4 regions of the Streptomyces sp. NPDC006294 genome follow, and region 4 is predicted to be linked to each of the others. Evidence: riboswitches for the same ligand, from Rfam matches in the RefSeq annotation. Region 4 holds a riboswitch; each other region holds the start of a gene.
What was found. A riboswitch is a leader RNA that binds a small molecule or an ion and turns the genes downstream of it on or off. The one in region 4 is predicted to bind cobalamin.
Positions count from the first base shown of each region.

Region 1: it holds a riboswitch for cobalamin, as region 4 does, so the genes downstream of both, ACFYOP_RS12100 (energy-coupling factor ABC transporter permease) here and ACFYOP_RS31830 (cobalamin biosynthesis protein) in region 4, are expected to answer to the same signal.
Region 2: it holds a riboswitch for cobalamin, as region 4 does, so the genes downstream of both, ACFYOP_RS22005 (iron ABC transporter permease) here and ACFYOP_RS31830 (cobalamin biosynthesis protein) in region 4, are expected to answer to the same signal.
Region 3: it holds a riboswitch for cobalamin, as region 4 does, so the genes downstream of both, ACFYOP_RS15500 (hypothetical protein) here and ACFYOP_RS31830 (cobalamin biosynthesis protein) in region 4, are expected to answer to the same signal.

Region 1 covers NZ_JBIAHV010000006.1:90,713-94,301, forward strand. Annotated here, with positions in the region: gene ACFYOP_RS12085 (ATP-binding cassette domain-containing protein) at 1-679, opposite strand, end outside; gene cbiQ (cobalt ECF transporter T component CbiQ) at 682-1,431, opposite strand; gene ACFYOP_RS12095 (energy-coupling factor ABC transporter substrate-binding protein) at 1,438-1,815, opposite strand; gene ACFYOP_RS12100 (energy-coupling factor ABC transporter permease) at 1,812-2,501, opposite strand; cobalamin riboswitch at 2,531-2,727, opposite strand; gene ACFYOP_RS12105 (PTS fructose transporter subunit IIA) at 2,939-3,349, opposite strand; gene dhaL (dihydroxyacetone kinase subunit DhaL) at 3,346-3,589, opposite strand, start outside.
Region 2 covers NZ_JBIAHV010000012.1:51,242-54,830, forward strand. Annotated here, with positions in the region: gene ACFYOP_RS21995 (ABC transporter substrate-binding protein) at 1-91, opposite strand, end outside; gene ACFYOP_RS22000 (ABC transporter ATP-binding protein) at 107-919, opposite strand; gene ACFYOP_RS22005 (iron ABC transporter permease) at 919-2,028, opposite strand; cobalamin riboswitch at 2,132-2,265, opposite strand; gene ACFYOP_RS22010 (ATP-binding cassette domain-containing protein) at 2,368-3,589, opposite strand, start outside.
Region 3 covers NZ_JBIAHV010000008.1:21,525-25,113, forward strand. Annotated here, with positions in the region: gene ACFYOP_RS15490 (HTTM domain-containing protein) at 1-681, shown strand, start outside; tRNA gene ACFYOP_RS15495 (tRNA-Ser) at 888-1,003, opposite strand; gene ACFYOP_RS15500 (hypothetical protein) at 1,217-1,456, opposite strand; cobalamin riboswitch at 1,636-1,756, opposite strand; gene ACFYOP_RS15505 (DUF4231 domain-containing protein) at 1,878-3,589, opposite strand, start outside.
Region 4 covers NZ_JBIAHV010000025.1:18,400-21,988, forward strand. Annotated here, with positions in the region: gene ACFYOP_RS31825 (cobyric acid synthase) at 1-529, opposite strand, end outside; gene ACFYOP_RS31830 (cobalamin biosynthesis protein) at 526-1,476, opposite strand; cobalamin riboswitch at 1,610-1,743, opposite strand; gene ACFYOP_RS31835 (hypothetical protein) at 1,875-2,096, opposite strand; gene ACFYOP_RS31840 (inorganic phosphate transporter) at 2,109-3,335, opposite strand; gene ACFYOP_RS31845 (class II aldolase/adducin family protein) at 3,546-3,589, shown strand, end outside.

The DNA.
Region 1 (3,589 bases), on a different contig from region 4:
CGTGGTCCGAGAGGAGTTCGGACGCGGGCCCGGTCCGCAGGCCGTCCGGCGTCAGCACGGCGGCGTCGTCGGCCCAGCGCAGGGCGAGATCGACGTCGTGCGTCGCCATGACGACCGTCGTCCCCGCCGCCCGCAGACCGTCGAGCACGTCGAGCAGCCGCTCCTGCCCGTGCGGATCGAGCCCCGCGGTCGGCTCGTCCAGGATCAGCACCCGCGGCCGCATCGCCACCGCGCCGGCGATCGCGGCCCGTTTGCGCTGCCCGTACGAGAGCAGATGCGTGGGCCGGTCCCGCAGCGCCACGATGTCCATCGCGGCCAGCGACTCGTCCACCCGGGCCCGTACCTCGTCCTCCGCCAGCCCGAGGTTCATCGGACCGAACGACACGTCCTGCTCGACGGACGCCGCGAACAGCTGGTCGTCGGGGTCCTGCAGGACCAGCTGCACCGTCGTACGGAGCCGGGTCAGTCCGGCCCGGTCGTAGGTCACCGGCTCGCCGCCCAGCCGCAGCCGGCCGGTCGCGGGCCGCAGCCCGCCGCTCAGCAGCCGCAACAGGGTCGTCTTGCCGCTGCCGTTGCGTCCGAGCAGCGCGGTCGACCTGCCCTCCGCGAGGCCGAGGCCGATCCCGGTGAGGACGGCGGGGCCGTCCTCGTAGGCGTAACCGGCGTCGACGAGTTCCACGATCACAGGGCGAACCTTTCGAGCACGAGAGTGAGGACGACGATCCCGGTCAGCAGCGCGGCCACCCCGGCGAGGAACAGGCGGGACACCGTGGCCGGCGGCACCAGCACCCGCAGGGTGCCGTCGTAGCCGCGGCCCGCGAGCCCCGTCTGCAGCCGGCTCGCCCGGTCGAAGGCGCGCACGAAGGCCGTCGCCCCGAGCCCCGCGAGCGAGCGCCAGGCGGCGGCTCGCGTCGTGTGGCCGAGACGGGCGGCCTGGGCCTGGCGGATGTTCGCCACGGCGTCGAGCAGCAGGAAACTGATCCGGTACATGACGAGCGCCACGTCGACCACCGCGGGCGGCACGCCCGCCTTGACCAGCCGCGGCAGCAGGTCGGACATCGGCGTCGTGAAGGCGAACAGCAGTACGCCCAGAGAGGCCGCGGACGTGCGCAGCAGCAGCCGCACCGCCTGTCCCGGCCCGTCCGGGGCGAGCGCGACCAGGCCGTCCGGGCCGCCCACCGCGAACAGCAGCGGTACGGCCCCGGTGACACAGAACCCCAGCGGGATACGGAACGCCCGCCAGAGCCGGCGCGGCGCCACCCCCGCAGGACCGAGCAGCACGACGAGCGTGGCCGCGGCGACGAGGACGGCGCCGGGCCACGGTGGCAGGCAGACGGCCGTCACCGTCAGACCGATCCCGAGGGCGGCCTTCTCACACGGGTGGCGGCGGCGCCAGCTGCTGCTGTGCGCCGCCACGTCGATGGGAAGCATCGGCGGCTACGCCGGGGGCGCGGCGGCGTCGGAGTCCTTGGCGGCGGCTTTCGCCCCCGCCTCCTTGCTCTGCGCCTCTTTCGCCCGCTCCTCGCCCTGCCGCCGGCCCCGGCGCAGCCCGAAGTAGTACGCCAGCACGCCCGCGCCGAGCGCCGCCTGCAGGGAGAACAGCGCCGACTCGATCTCGCCGGACGGCGGTTCGTACAGCGGGGAGAACCAGGGCTCGTAGTCCGGTTCGAGCTCCGTGATCGCCGTCTCGGCCTCCCCGTCCGAGCCGGTGAACGGCTCGGCCTTGTGGTCCCCGAGCCCCAGCACCAGGGGCAGGACGGCCAGGGCCGCAACGGCCAGCAGGAGCAGGGCGTTGATCCTCGCGTTACGGTTCATCGGACCGTTGCCTCCTTCTTCGCACCCGGAACCAGCACGCCCAGCCTGGTCAGTTCGCCCTTGCTGGACCGGCTGAGCAGCCGCATCACCAGCACGGTGAGCAGGCCCTCGCTGACCGCCAGCGGGATCTGCGTGAGCGCGAAGATCCCGCCGAACTTCGCCAGCGAGCCCGCCACGCCGCTGCCCGGGTCGGGGAAGGCGAGCGCCAGTTGGACGGTGGTCACGCAGTACGTGGACAGGTCGGCGGTGAACGCGCCGAAGAACACGCTCACCATCAGCGGCGCCCCGGACCGGCGCAGCAGCCGGTACACCCCGTACCCCGCCCAGGGGCCGACGACCGCCATCGAGAAGACGTTGGCGCCGAGCGTGGTCAGACCGCCGTGCGCCAGCAGCAGTGCCTGGAAGAGCAGCGTGATGGTGCCGAGTACCGCCATGATCGGCGGTCTGAACAGGATCGCGCCGAGACCGGTACCGGTCGGGTGCGAGCAACTGCCGGTCACCGACGGGATCTTCAGCGCCGACAGGACGAACGTGAAGGCGCCCGCAGCGCCGAGCAGCAGGGTCGAATCGGGATTGGACCTGACCTCGCGGGTCAGGGCGCGTACGCCGTGGACGACGAACGGGGCGGAAGCGACGCCCCAGGCGGCCGCGTGCAACGGGGGCAGATACCCCTCGGCTATATGCATGATGTGGGAGACCCTCTCCAGCACCTCGTGGATGGACAACGCACCCTGGCCGGTCTCCTGGCTGACGGGTCATGCCGCCCGTACTCCGCCTTCCCGGGCACCACGCGCAGGCGCGGTGTCCCAGTGGCTCCCCGTGAGGGGTCGGAGCCGGACTTCCCGATCACAGTGGCGAGGGCCGCACCGGTACCGCACCGGTTTCCCGAACACCAAGGCCCCGTGACAGTAATGCGCCGACCAGCGACATCACAAGCCGCGCACGGGCGCACCGGGCCGCGACGGGGTGAGCCGTTCGCCACATCCGGGCCGGGGGCGGCGGCGCGGGTGGCTGTCCGCGGCCGCGGTATGTCCGGGTTCGCGGCGGCGGCGCCGCACGGTTCACGGCCGCCGCACCTCGCCTCTCGCGGCGGCGGTGCCCGAGGGGCCGCCGCAGCCGTACGTCACACTTTGCGGTAGTCGTACGCCTCCGAGGCCGCCGCCTCCACCGCGTCCAGGTCGGCCCCGGCGGAGGCCGTCACCAGGGCCGCCACCGCGCCCTCCACGAACGGCGCGTCCACCAGCCGGGTCCCGTCGGGCAGTTCGTCGCCCTCGGCCAGCAGCGCCTTGACCGTCAGCACGGCGCTGCCCAGGTCCACCAGGACCGCGACGCCCGCCCCGCCGTCGACCTGCTCCGCCGCCGCGGTGATCAGTTCGGCGCTGGTGCCGAGACCGCCGTCCGGGGTCCCGCCGGCCGGCGCCACCGGGGCCGTACCGCCGCCGCCCGCGAGCCCCTTGGCCAGTTCGGCGACGGCGGCGGCGACCTCCCTGCTGTGCGAGACCAGCACGATCCCGACCTGCCCGCCGCCGCTCATGCCGTCTCCACCGTCTCGGCGAGCGCGGCGACCAGCAGGGCGGAGGACGTGGCTCCGGGGTCCTGGTGGCCGATGCTGCGCTCACCGAGATAGCTCGCCCTGCCCTTGCGCGCCTGCAACGGCACCGTCGCCAGGGCCCCTTGCTCGGCCGCCTCGCGGGCCGCGGCGAACGACCCGGTGCTGTCACCGAGCGCCGCCACCGCCGGCTCGAGGGCGTCCAGCATCGTCTTGTCGCCCGCC
Region 2 (3,589 bases), on a different contig from region 4:
CCTCCTGGTCCGTGGTGACTTCCGCGCCGCAGCCGGTGAGCACCAGGGCGGCGGCGAGTGCGAGTGCTGCGGGGCGTACGGGATTAGGCATGACGGTCATGGCTCCTCAAGAGGCCGGCTGAGTGGGCGGGAGACGGTCGAAGAGCAGTTGCACGGCGCCGGACTCGGGATGCGGTACGCGGTGTGCCCGTACGCCGAAGACCTCGGCCAGCAGCTCCGGCGTGAGCACGTCGTGCGGAGCGCCGGACGCGACGATCCGGCCGCCGTCGATGACGTAGAGCAGGTCGCAGTGGAGCGCCGCGAGGTTGAGGTCGTGCAGCGCGGTCAGCACGGTCAGCCCTCCCCCAGACTCCGTCCGGGGGGACCCCCAGCTGCGGACCAGAGCCAGCACGTCCAGCTGCTGGGCGATGTCGAGGTGGTTGGTGGGCTCGTCGAGCACCAGTACGCTCGACTGCTGCGCGAGCGCGCGGGCGATCAGGACCCGTTGCTTCTCGCCGCCGGAGAGGGTGAGGAAGCCGCGGTCGGCGAGGTGGCCGGCGTCTACCCTCACCAGCGCGGCCTCGCACGCCTTCCGGTCCTCGTCGGTGGTCCGGGCCGTCGACCGCTGGTGCGGCAGCCGCCCCATCGCCACGACCTCGGCGACCGTGAAGTCGAACTCGGTGACCGCTTCCTGGGGCAGGGCGGCCAGGCGGCGGGCGCCTTCGCGCGCGCTGAGGGTGTGCAGGTCCTCACCGTCGAGCCGGACCGTGCCGGCCGAGGGGCGCAGCGCCCGGTAGACGCAGCGCAACAGCGTGGACTTGCCGCTGCCGTTGGGCCCGACGAGCCCGACGACCTGCCCGCTGTCCGCCCGGAGCGTGACCTCCGCCACCAGCCGCGCGCCGGCGATCTCGACGGTCAGTGCAGCTGTCTCGACGCGCATCAGGCGCCTCCGAAACTGTAGGAGCGGCGGCGCATCAGCAGGACGAAGCACGGCACGCCGATGACGGCGGTCAGTACGCCCACCGGCAGTTCGACGGGAGCGAGCACCACACGCGACAGGATGTCCACCCAGATCAGCAGGACGGCGCCCGCGAGCGGGGCGACGGCCAGCAGCCGGCGATGGTCCGCGCCGACCAGCATCCGTGCGGCGTGCGGAACCATCAGGCCGACGAAACCGATCGCACCGCTCACGGCGACCACCGCCCCCGTGACGGCGGCGCAGACCAGGAACAGCTCCTTGCGCAGCCGTCTCGCGTCCACCCCCAGCGCGGCCGCGGTCTCGTCCCCCATCGCCAGGGCGTTCAGACGGCGCGCCGCCACAGTGAGGTGGGCCAGACCGGCGAGCACGGCTCCCGCGGCGATCGGCACGGATGCCCAACTGGCCCCGCCGAGGCTCCCGAGCAGCCACATCATCGCGGACCGGGCAGCCTCGCCGCGTTCGGCCGCGAACACCATGAAGGTGGTGACGGCCGAGAAGCCGTAGTACATCGCGGTGCCCGTCAGGACGAGCCGCAGCGGGGTCAGACCGTCAGCGGTGCGGGCGATCGTGTACACCAGCGTCATGGCGAGGAGAGCGGAGAGGAAGGCCGCCGTGGACAGGGCCCACAGGCCGAGAGCGCCGAAGGCTCCGAAGAGGAGGACGGCATTGGCTCCGACGGCCGCGCCCGAGGAGATGCCGAGGACGAACGGGTCGGCGAGGGCGTTGCGGACCATGGCCTGTACGGCGACGCCGATGGCGGACAGGCCGGCCCCGACGACGGCGGCCAGCACGGCTCGTGGGAAGCGCAGTTCCCACACGATGGTGTACGCCGGGACTTCGTCGGGGGATATGGATCCGCCGGTCAGCCCGGCCCACAGATGCCGCAGCACCTCGCCCCAGGACAGCCCCGACGCCCCCATCCCTGCCCCGCAGACGATGGAGAGCACGAGCGCGGCGCACAGGGCGGCAAGAAGGGGCGGCAGGGATACACGCCTGGGCGGCGCGGGGCCGGTGCCGGTACGCGCCGTGTGAGGTGGCGCGGCCGGTTCGAGTTCGAGGGGGGTGGCCACGGGCGGTTCGCCTTCGCCTCGGGCCGTGCACCCACGGGAGCACAGGCGCGGCGCGGGACGCGGGGCGCCCTGTGCAGCACCCTCTCGCAGTCCACGGCGAATCGACAGGAGCCTTCACCGCCGCGGGTGATCGGGCTCGCGGGGCCATTGTGGGGCTCCGCCTACCGTTGCGGGTCAGCGCCGGACTTCGACCGGACTTCCCCCGCGGGGCGACTTGCAGCATAGCGTGTGCGAAAGGGCGCCCGTCCGTCATCTCCGTCTTCTCTGTCACCTCCGTCATCGAGAGGATGCGGCTCACGCGAGCACGGGGGTCGGGCCGGTCCGCCTCCCGGACCGGGCTCAGGCGCGTGCCCGCGTCGGCAGTCGTGCGGTGGTCTCCATCAGCCGGACGGTGAACGGGTGTCGCGGGGCGGTGAGGAGCTGCCGCGCCGGTCCCTCCTCGACGAGGTCGCCGGCCTCCAGCACGGCGATGCGGGTGGCCGTCGCGGCTGTGGCCAGGTCGTGTGTGATCAGGACCAGGGACAGGTCGCCCCGGTCGCGCACGAGTCCGGCGAGCGTGTCGAGGATCGCCCGCCGGGTGACCGTGTCGAGGCCGGAGGTGATCTCGTCGCAGATCAGCACACGGGGCCGGGCCAGCAGGGCGCGGGCCAGCGCGGCGCGCTGGAGTTCACCGCCGGACAGCCGGCCGGGGCGACGGCGTACGAGGTCTTCGGTCAGGCCGAGGCCGGCGAGCGTGGCCAGCGCTTCGGCCAGGGCGTCCGCCTCGGCCGTCCCCCGCAGCCGCACCGCCGTCCGGGCCACCTGGTCCAGGACCGGGCGGTGTTCGTCGAACGCCGCCCTGGCGTCCTGGAAGACGTACTGCACCGCGGCGAGTTGCTGACGTGTGCGGTCTCTCAGGCTGCGCGGGAGCGGGACGCCGTCGAGCAGGATCTCCCCGTCGTGGTCGCGGTGCAGGCCGGCCAGGCAGCGGGCGAGGGTGGTCTTTCCGCTGCCCGAGCGGCCGACGACAGCGAGGCATGCGCCGGCGCGAAGGGTGAGTCCGGGGGTGCGGAGCACAGCGGTCCGGCCGTGGCGGGCGGTGAGGGGCCCGGCCCGCAGGACCGCGTCGCCCTCGGAGTCCGGCTCGACGCGGGTGGCGGCGGACTCGGACGCCAGGAGTTCGGCCGTCCAGGGGTGCCGTGGCGCGAGCCACAGGCGCTCGGCCGGCCCGGACTCCACCACCTGTCCGTCCCGCATGACCAGCACCTCGTCGGCGAGGGCGCGTACGACGTCCAGGTCGTGGCTGAGCAGGACGACGGCGATCCCCTCCCGGGACAGGGCGGCCAGCTGGTCGACGATGCTCCGCTTCGTCAGGGCGTCCTGGCCGGTGGTCGGCTCGTCGGCCACCACCACCCTGGCGCCGAGCAGCAGCGCCTGCGCGAGCACGACGCGCTGCTGCTGGCCGCCGGACAGCTGGTGGGGGAAGCGCCGCAGCATCGACGCCGCGTCGGGGAGCTGGGCCCGTGACAGGGCGCGCAGGACCCGCTCGCCGACGGCGGCCCCGCGCTCGCGCCGCGGCAGG
Region 3 (3,589 bases), on a different contig from region 4:
GTCCTCATGGCCGTCTACCTGGTCTTCACCGCCTGCGGCCGGCGCTGGTCCCTCGACGCTCGCAGAAACCGGCTCAAGGCGGCGGCCGACAAGGCAGGCGACCCGTGGGGCAGCGGTCTCCGTCACCGACTCGGCGGCGCCCAATCCATCTTGACCACCGTGCTGCACAACTGCGGCATGTTCGTCATCGCCGCCCAGGTCTGTTTCCTCTACGGATGCGCGGGCCTGTACAAGGTGCAGGGTCACAAGTGGGCCGACGGCTCCGCCCTCCACTACGTCCTGAACATCGGCCTGTTCCGCCCCTGGCCCGAGTTGTCCCAGGCGATCGACGGCCACCATGTACTGCTCACCGTCGTCGGCTATATGACGGTGCTGGTGCAGGTCGCCTTTCCCTTCGTCCTCTTCAGCAGGCTGAAATACCCCGTACTGCTCCTGCTTCTGGGCATGCACGTGAACATCGCGGTGCTCATGGGACTGCCGTTGTTCTCCGGCGCGATGATCGTCGCCGATGCGGTGTTCCTGCCGGACCGCTTCTACCGCGCCCTGGGGCGGCTACGGCGGCGCGGCATCCGACGAACAGGCATCACTGCGGAGGAAGCCTCCCCCGACTCCGGGACGACACCTGCCGCGGTACCTCCACAGCCCGGCCGGGCAGGCGACGCACACCCCGCAGGCCTGTGAAGAACGGAGTGGGGCCGCTCCCGGCACCCGAGTGCCTCGTTCGGACGCAGTGGCTCTCGGGTCCGGGACGCAGACGAGCGACCTGGCTGGCCACACGCACCGGTCAACGGTGGGACACCCCGCCCCAGGGTGAGACAAGGTGAACGCCAAGGGCGCGGCTCCGAACCGGAGCCGCGCCCTCTGACCTGCTACTTCTCTGACCTGCAAGCGGTGGGTGTGGGATTTGAACCCACGGTGACTCGCGCCACGACGGTTTTCAAGACCGCCACGCGTAACGCGCGCGTCCTGGTCTCACCTGCAGTTATGAGCGCACGGCGACCGCTATTCAGCCCTGTGGCCCACAGATGGCCCAGTAGCCAGGCCCTCGGGGCCAGTGACAGTCTGCTGGCCGGCTGGTAACCAGAACAACGCAACCCAGCAGACCCGCGGCGGAGCTGCTCGCCACACCGAAATTTTCTTCTGCAGCAGCAGCAGCCGACAACGCAACGCCTGCGAGGGTTGTCGGCAACTGACCGCCGCCACACCTAACCGTCGACTACTGGACAGGCTCGGCCGCGCCCGGGGTGGTCGTCGATGTCGCGGGGTTGGCCGGGGTCTGTCCGAACCCGGGGGCGAGCAGCAGCGCCAGGACCATCGCCACGGCAGCCCCCGAGCCAATCGCCGTCCCCAGATCGCCGCGGCCGGCGGTACGGGCGGTGTACTTGAAGACCGTGATGCCGACGGCAATGCTCACGACAAGGAGCAGGGCCGCCAGCGGCGCGATCTGAATAGTCACGAAGTCCTCCTGGCTGTCTCCGCCGGTGACGGCGGCAACTCGTCTGCGCGCTCGCACAGACCTCGCCCCTTCGTTGGAGAGACCTGGAGGTCGACAGCAAGAAAGCTCGATCCATATGGATCGAGCTTCAAGTCGATGTCCCGAAGCCCTCCCAGAAGGGCACGGGCGCGCGGACACGCTCGGGCACGTTCTGGATGGGCAGGTCCTCGGACTGACGCCTGGAGGCGCACACCGTTGCGGGACAGTTCCGGATTCGCACCGGATCCCCCTGCGTCCAGGGCCCATTGTACGGCCACGGAGTGCGGACCACGGCCCGGAAGTGAAGGACTGAACCAGGGCAGCAGAGCGGTGCACTCCAGCCCGTGCGACCTCGAGGGTCTCGGGCGAGGTGGGCGTCTGACCGCAGTCCAGCCGCCGCCAGTCAGATGACCTCTTGCTGTCCCTGGTTGGGTTGCTCTAGCTGCTGTTGGCGCTTGCGCTGCTCTACCCTCAGCGTCTCGACGTTCTCGGCCAGTTTCTCCAGGTTGGCCGCCTCGTCCTGCTGGTTGTACGGGGAGATCGCCAAGTCAAAGGCAGTGACGTGCTGTTCGATCGCGTCGGAAGTCTGCTGAAGGTTGAAAGCGCGTTCCCGGTACTTGAAGTAGCCAGTCACCGCAGTGGTCAGCGACACGAATGCCCCGAGAGAGATCATAATTGCCTTGCCGGGCTGCGGCTGCTCGTAGACGGCCGAGGTCACCATCATGGCCACTGACGCAACGAAGAGGCCCCACTGAAAGAAGTTGTGCACCCGTCGATAACGCCGCGTCTCGCGCCGCAACCGGTCGATCTCCTGCGGGATCGACTCCCGGTAGGAGTGCTGCCGATCCTTCGAGGACCGTGCCCCGGTGGACGCTTCGAGGATGCGCCGCTCCTCCAAAAGGTCGACTTCTAGTCTCAATTCCGCAACCGACTTCGGCTCCACCCCCTTCGGCTGACCGGTGCTCATGCGCCGGCCAAAGACGAACACCACCAGGAGCAGTGCAAGGAGCACACCACCTGCCGCGTTATACGGTCGCATGTCCACCTGGCGCCAGGTCACCGCGGTGACCACTGCCGCAGCGGAGAGCAGAAGAGCTCCGGTCAGGGCCGAGCCCACGGTCAAGAAACGCGAAATCCGGGACAGCTGTATCTGACTACTCAGCGCTGCATACGTACGCCGGTAGGCCAAGGCCCGTTCCACATGGGATACATCGACACGACCAGCCTCGGCTGCGCCCTCCTCCGTATCGCCTCTCCCATTCTCGCGACCCCTATCGAAACCCTCTTTGAGAGCCTGGTCCACAATAGCCCGAAACGCTTCTTCGGAAATAACCTCTTGCCTGCCCCGCGAAGACTCTTCGGGTGCCCTCGAATACTCCAAATCGGGAGAATCTGGAATATCGCGAAGGCCACGAAGGACTTCTTCGAGGACGCCACCCCAGGTACTAGGATCTCGGAGGTCGTGATTCGCTATCACATTCCCGATAGGAACACCCAACCAGATGGTTCCCGATCCGTCTTCACAGTTGTGCCATACCGTAGCCCGAGATAGATCGTCATGATCAGGAAACACAGACCAAGCACGGAACTCCTGAACCCCCGCGGCAAGAGCAGCGTCAATGAAGCTGTGAACGTGCGACCAGTCAACGGGCTCGGGAAAGGATTCCAAAGCGTCTTTGGCGCTCAGCGTAAGATCACCATGAGCAAGTCTAGGAAGGACCTCGTACACCCACGGTTCGTAACGAAGATCCGCTTCTTCCCGAGGTTCCGGCTCGGAACCCGCAGATGAGTTGTGCTGCGTTCCGTCGAATTCGGGTTCGAGACCCTCCAGCTCCATCTCGACGTTCTCCTCGGTGTCCAGCTGCAGGTAATGGTCTGAGTCGGAGACTGGCACGGCCCCCCGGGGAGATCTCCGTATATCCGGAACCGTCCGGTACAGGCGCTCCATGCTCGCGAGCGTCTGAAATGTAATATCTCCCCATGTCGAGCCGGGAGTCGTAGGCGGCCTATGATCCTGAATGCGAACGTCTTTCCATACGCTCTCGCCGCCATCGTTGTGCTCGAATCGCACGAGGGCCCTGTCTTGGTCGCTACCGTGCGGAGCTACAGACCAGG
Region 4 (3,589 bases):
AGAACTGCGCGAACACCCCTCCCCGGTCGATGTCGCCGACCACCAGCACCGGCAGCCGGGCCGCCCGCGCGATGCCCATGTTCACAATGTCCGTGCGGCGCAGATTGATCTCGGCCGGACTGCCCGCCCCTTCACAGATCACAGCGTCGTACGTGCCCCGCAGCTCCTCCAGGCACGCCATGACCGGCTCGAAAAGCTCGCGTTGCCGGTTCCCGTGGTAGCCCTTCGCGCTCATCTCGCCGACGGGCCTGCCCATCAGGACCACTTGGCTGGAGCGGTCGCCGCCGGGCTTGAGCAGCACGGGATTCATCAGCGCGGTCGGCTCCACACGGGCGGCCTGCGCCTGCATCGCCTGGGCCCGCCCGATCTCCGCGCCCTCACGCGTCACGAACGAATTGAGGGACATGTTCTGCCCCTTGAACGGCGCGACCTTCACCCCCTGCCGCACCAGCCACCGGCAGATCCCCGCGGTGACGACGCTCTTGCCCGCGTCCGAGGTGGTTCCCGCGACCAGCAGCCCACCGCTCATGCCCGTCTCCGTTTCAGTGCCCCCGCGCCGAGCCGTGCGACCGCGCAGACCGCCAGGGCCAGCAGCCCCACTCGGCGCGACAGCCGCACCGCCCGTCCGATGTCGCCGAATTCCACCGCACGGCCCTCCGCGCACAGCACCGGCCGGTGCTCGACCCGGCCGCCGTAGGAGAGGGTCCCGCCCAGCCGTACGCCGAGGGCGCCCGCGAAGGACGCCTCCACGGGGCCCGCGTTGGGGCTCGGGTGCTTGGCGGCGTCCGCCCGCCAGGCCCGTACGGCGCCTCGCGGGTCGGGCCCGCCCAGGGCCGCCAGCACGGCGGTCAGCCGGGCGCCCGGCCAGCCGGCGACGTCGTCGAGGCGGGCCGAGGCCCAGCCGTAGCGCCGGTGGCGCGGCGACCTGTGGCCGACCATCGCGTCCAGGGTGTTCACCGCCCGGAAGCCCACCAGCCCGGGCACGCCGGCCACGGCGCCCCACACGAGGGCGCCCACGACCGCGTCGGAGGTGTTCTCGGCGACGGACTCCACGACGGCGCGGGCGATCTGCTGCTCGTCCAGGGCCTGCGGATCGCGGCCGCACAGATGGGGCAGCCGCTCGCGCGCGGCCTCGACGTCCCCGGCGGCCAGCGCCTCTCCGACGGCCGTGGCCTCACGGCCGAGCGTCGTGCCCCCGAGGACGGCCCAGGTGGCGGCGGCGGTCAGGGCGAGCGAGGCGGCGGGGGAGCGGCGTACGGCACGTGCGGCCAGGGCCGCCGCGGCCACGGCTCCGCCGGCGCACAGCGCGGTGTGCAGGGCCCCTCGGCCCCGGTGGTCACGCCACAGCGCACGCTCGACGGCGCCCGCGGCCCGCCCGAACACGGCGACCGGATGCCCCCGGCGGGGATCGCCCAGGAGTCGGTCGCCGACGAGGCCGGCCGCGGCGCCGTACACGAAGATCCGGTCGGCGCGCACGGGATCAGCCGTCCGAGGGGAGATGTCCGCAGGGACGGGGTCCGACAGGCAGTGCGGGCAAGGCGGGCAGTGCAGACAGGGCAGTACCGCGGCCGGGCATGGCAGGAGTCCTCACTCAGGGTCCGCGCCCTGGTTCGACGTGACCGGCGGCGAGAGTTCCTGGCTCCCCGGGTGGTGTCCCCGGGTGACAGTGGCGGGACCGCGCCGGATTCGCACCGGACTTCCTCTTCTGCCGCCGTAGATGGCCCCGGCAGTCCACCATGTGCGCGAACGCCCGTCAACTCACCCTTGACCTGCTGCGGGACAGTGTGCGCAGTCCCACACGGGCGGACACGCGAAGGCCGGGCCGGACCCACCCGTGGGTGCGTCCGGCCCGGCCTCCGTGCGGCTATGGGACGTCAGGTGACGATCAGATAGATCCCGTAGGCCACCGCCGCCGCGCAGAGCGCGAAGCACGCGTACGCGCCGGTGCGGGTCAGCACGCCGGAACCGGCGGTCTGCGTGCCGGACCCCTGCTTGCTCAGGCCCACGATGCCCAGGGTGAACAGGCCCACCAGGGCGACGGTGGCGACGAGGCTCACGCCGAACACGGAGCCGAGGGCTACCCAGTCGATCTTCATGCTGCTGCTTCCTTACACCGCGGCCGGACGGACCGGCTCGGGGTCGGCGGGGGCCGGGACAGTGGTCTTCAGTTCGCCGACGGGCGGCGGGGTGACGGCCGTGACGGCGTCCGTGACGACGTCCGCGGGCTCCTCGGTGTCGACGTCGTTGACGTTGGTGTGGTCGACGACCTGACGGCGCGAGATGAACCAGATCGCGATGCAGGAGCCGACGAGGAAGGCGGCGACGGCCGCGACACCCCAGCCGCCCTGCTTGGTGACGTACTCGGAGATCGCCGCGACGAGTCCGGCGGCCGGCAGGGTCAGACCCCAGGCCACGAACATCCGGGTGGCGGTGGACCAGCGGACCACGCCGCCCTTGCGGCCGAGGCCCGCGCCCATGACGGCGCCGGAGCAGGAGTGCGTGGTCGACAGCGAGAAGCCGAGGTTCGAGGAGGCGAGGATCACGCTGGCCGCGCTGGTCTGGGCGGCGAAGCCCTGCTGCGGCTGGAGGTCCGTGAGGCCCTTGCCCATGGTGCGGATGATGCGCCAGCCGCCGAGGTAGGTGCCGAGCGCGATCGCCATACCGGCCGAGACGATGACCCACATCGGAGGGTTGGACCCGGGGGCGACGACATTGCCGGCGACCAGGGCGAGCGTGATGATGCCCATGGTCTTCTGGGCGTCGTTGGTGCCGTGCGCCAGGGAGACGAGACCGGCGGAGGCGATCTGACCGGCGCGGTACCCCTTGGCGGTGGCCTTCGCGTCGGTGTTCCTGTCGACCCGGTACGTCAGCCGCGCCGCCAGCATGGCGGCGAGACCGGCCACGACCGGCGCGGCGATGGCCGGGATGAGCACCTTGGTGACGACGACGCCGCCGTTGACCCCCGCGAAGCCGACCGAGGCGACCGTGGCGCCGATCAGACCGCCCATGAGGGCGTGCGAGGAGCTGGACGGCAGGCCCACCAGCCAGGTGAGCAGGTTCCACAGGATGGCGCCGACGAGCGCCGCGAAGATGACTTCAGGTGTGATGCCTGATTCGTCGACCAGTCCGCTGGAGATGGTCTTGGCGACCTCCACGGAGAGGAAAGCGCCGACGAGGTTCAGAACGGCGGACATGGCCACCGCGGTCTTGGGCTTCATGGCGCCGGTCGAGATGGTCGTCGCCATCGCGTTGGCGGTGTCGTGGAAACCGTTCGTGAAATCGAACACGAGCGCTGTCACGATAACGATCGCGAGCAGCAGTGTGATGTGTTCCATTTACCCAGGCAATCGTTTGACGTCATTGACGCGAGGACCGTAGGCAACCTGGATGAACGGAAGGTGAACTGGGTCGGACTTCGCGGTGTCCCCAAGTGGGGTCGACTGATTCCGCTTAATCCGATTTCCAGCTCCGGTGACGCGCACAGCAGCCACTCGAACACCCTCCGTGTCACCGGGGTCGCGCGCCCGGCTGGCAGGATCGCCGCCATGACTGATGAGGCGACCGGTGCGGCGACCGGCCAGGGACGGCG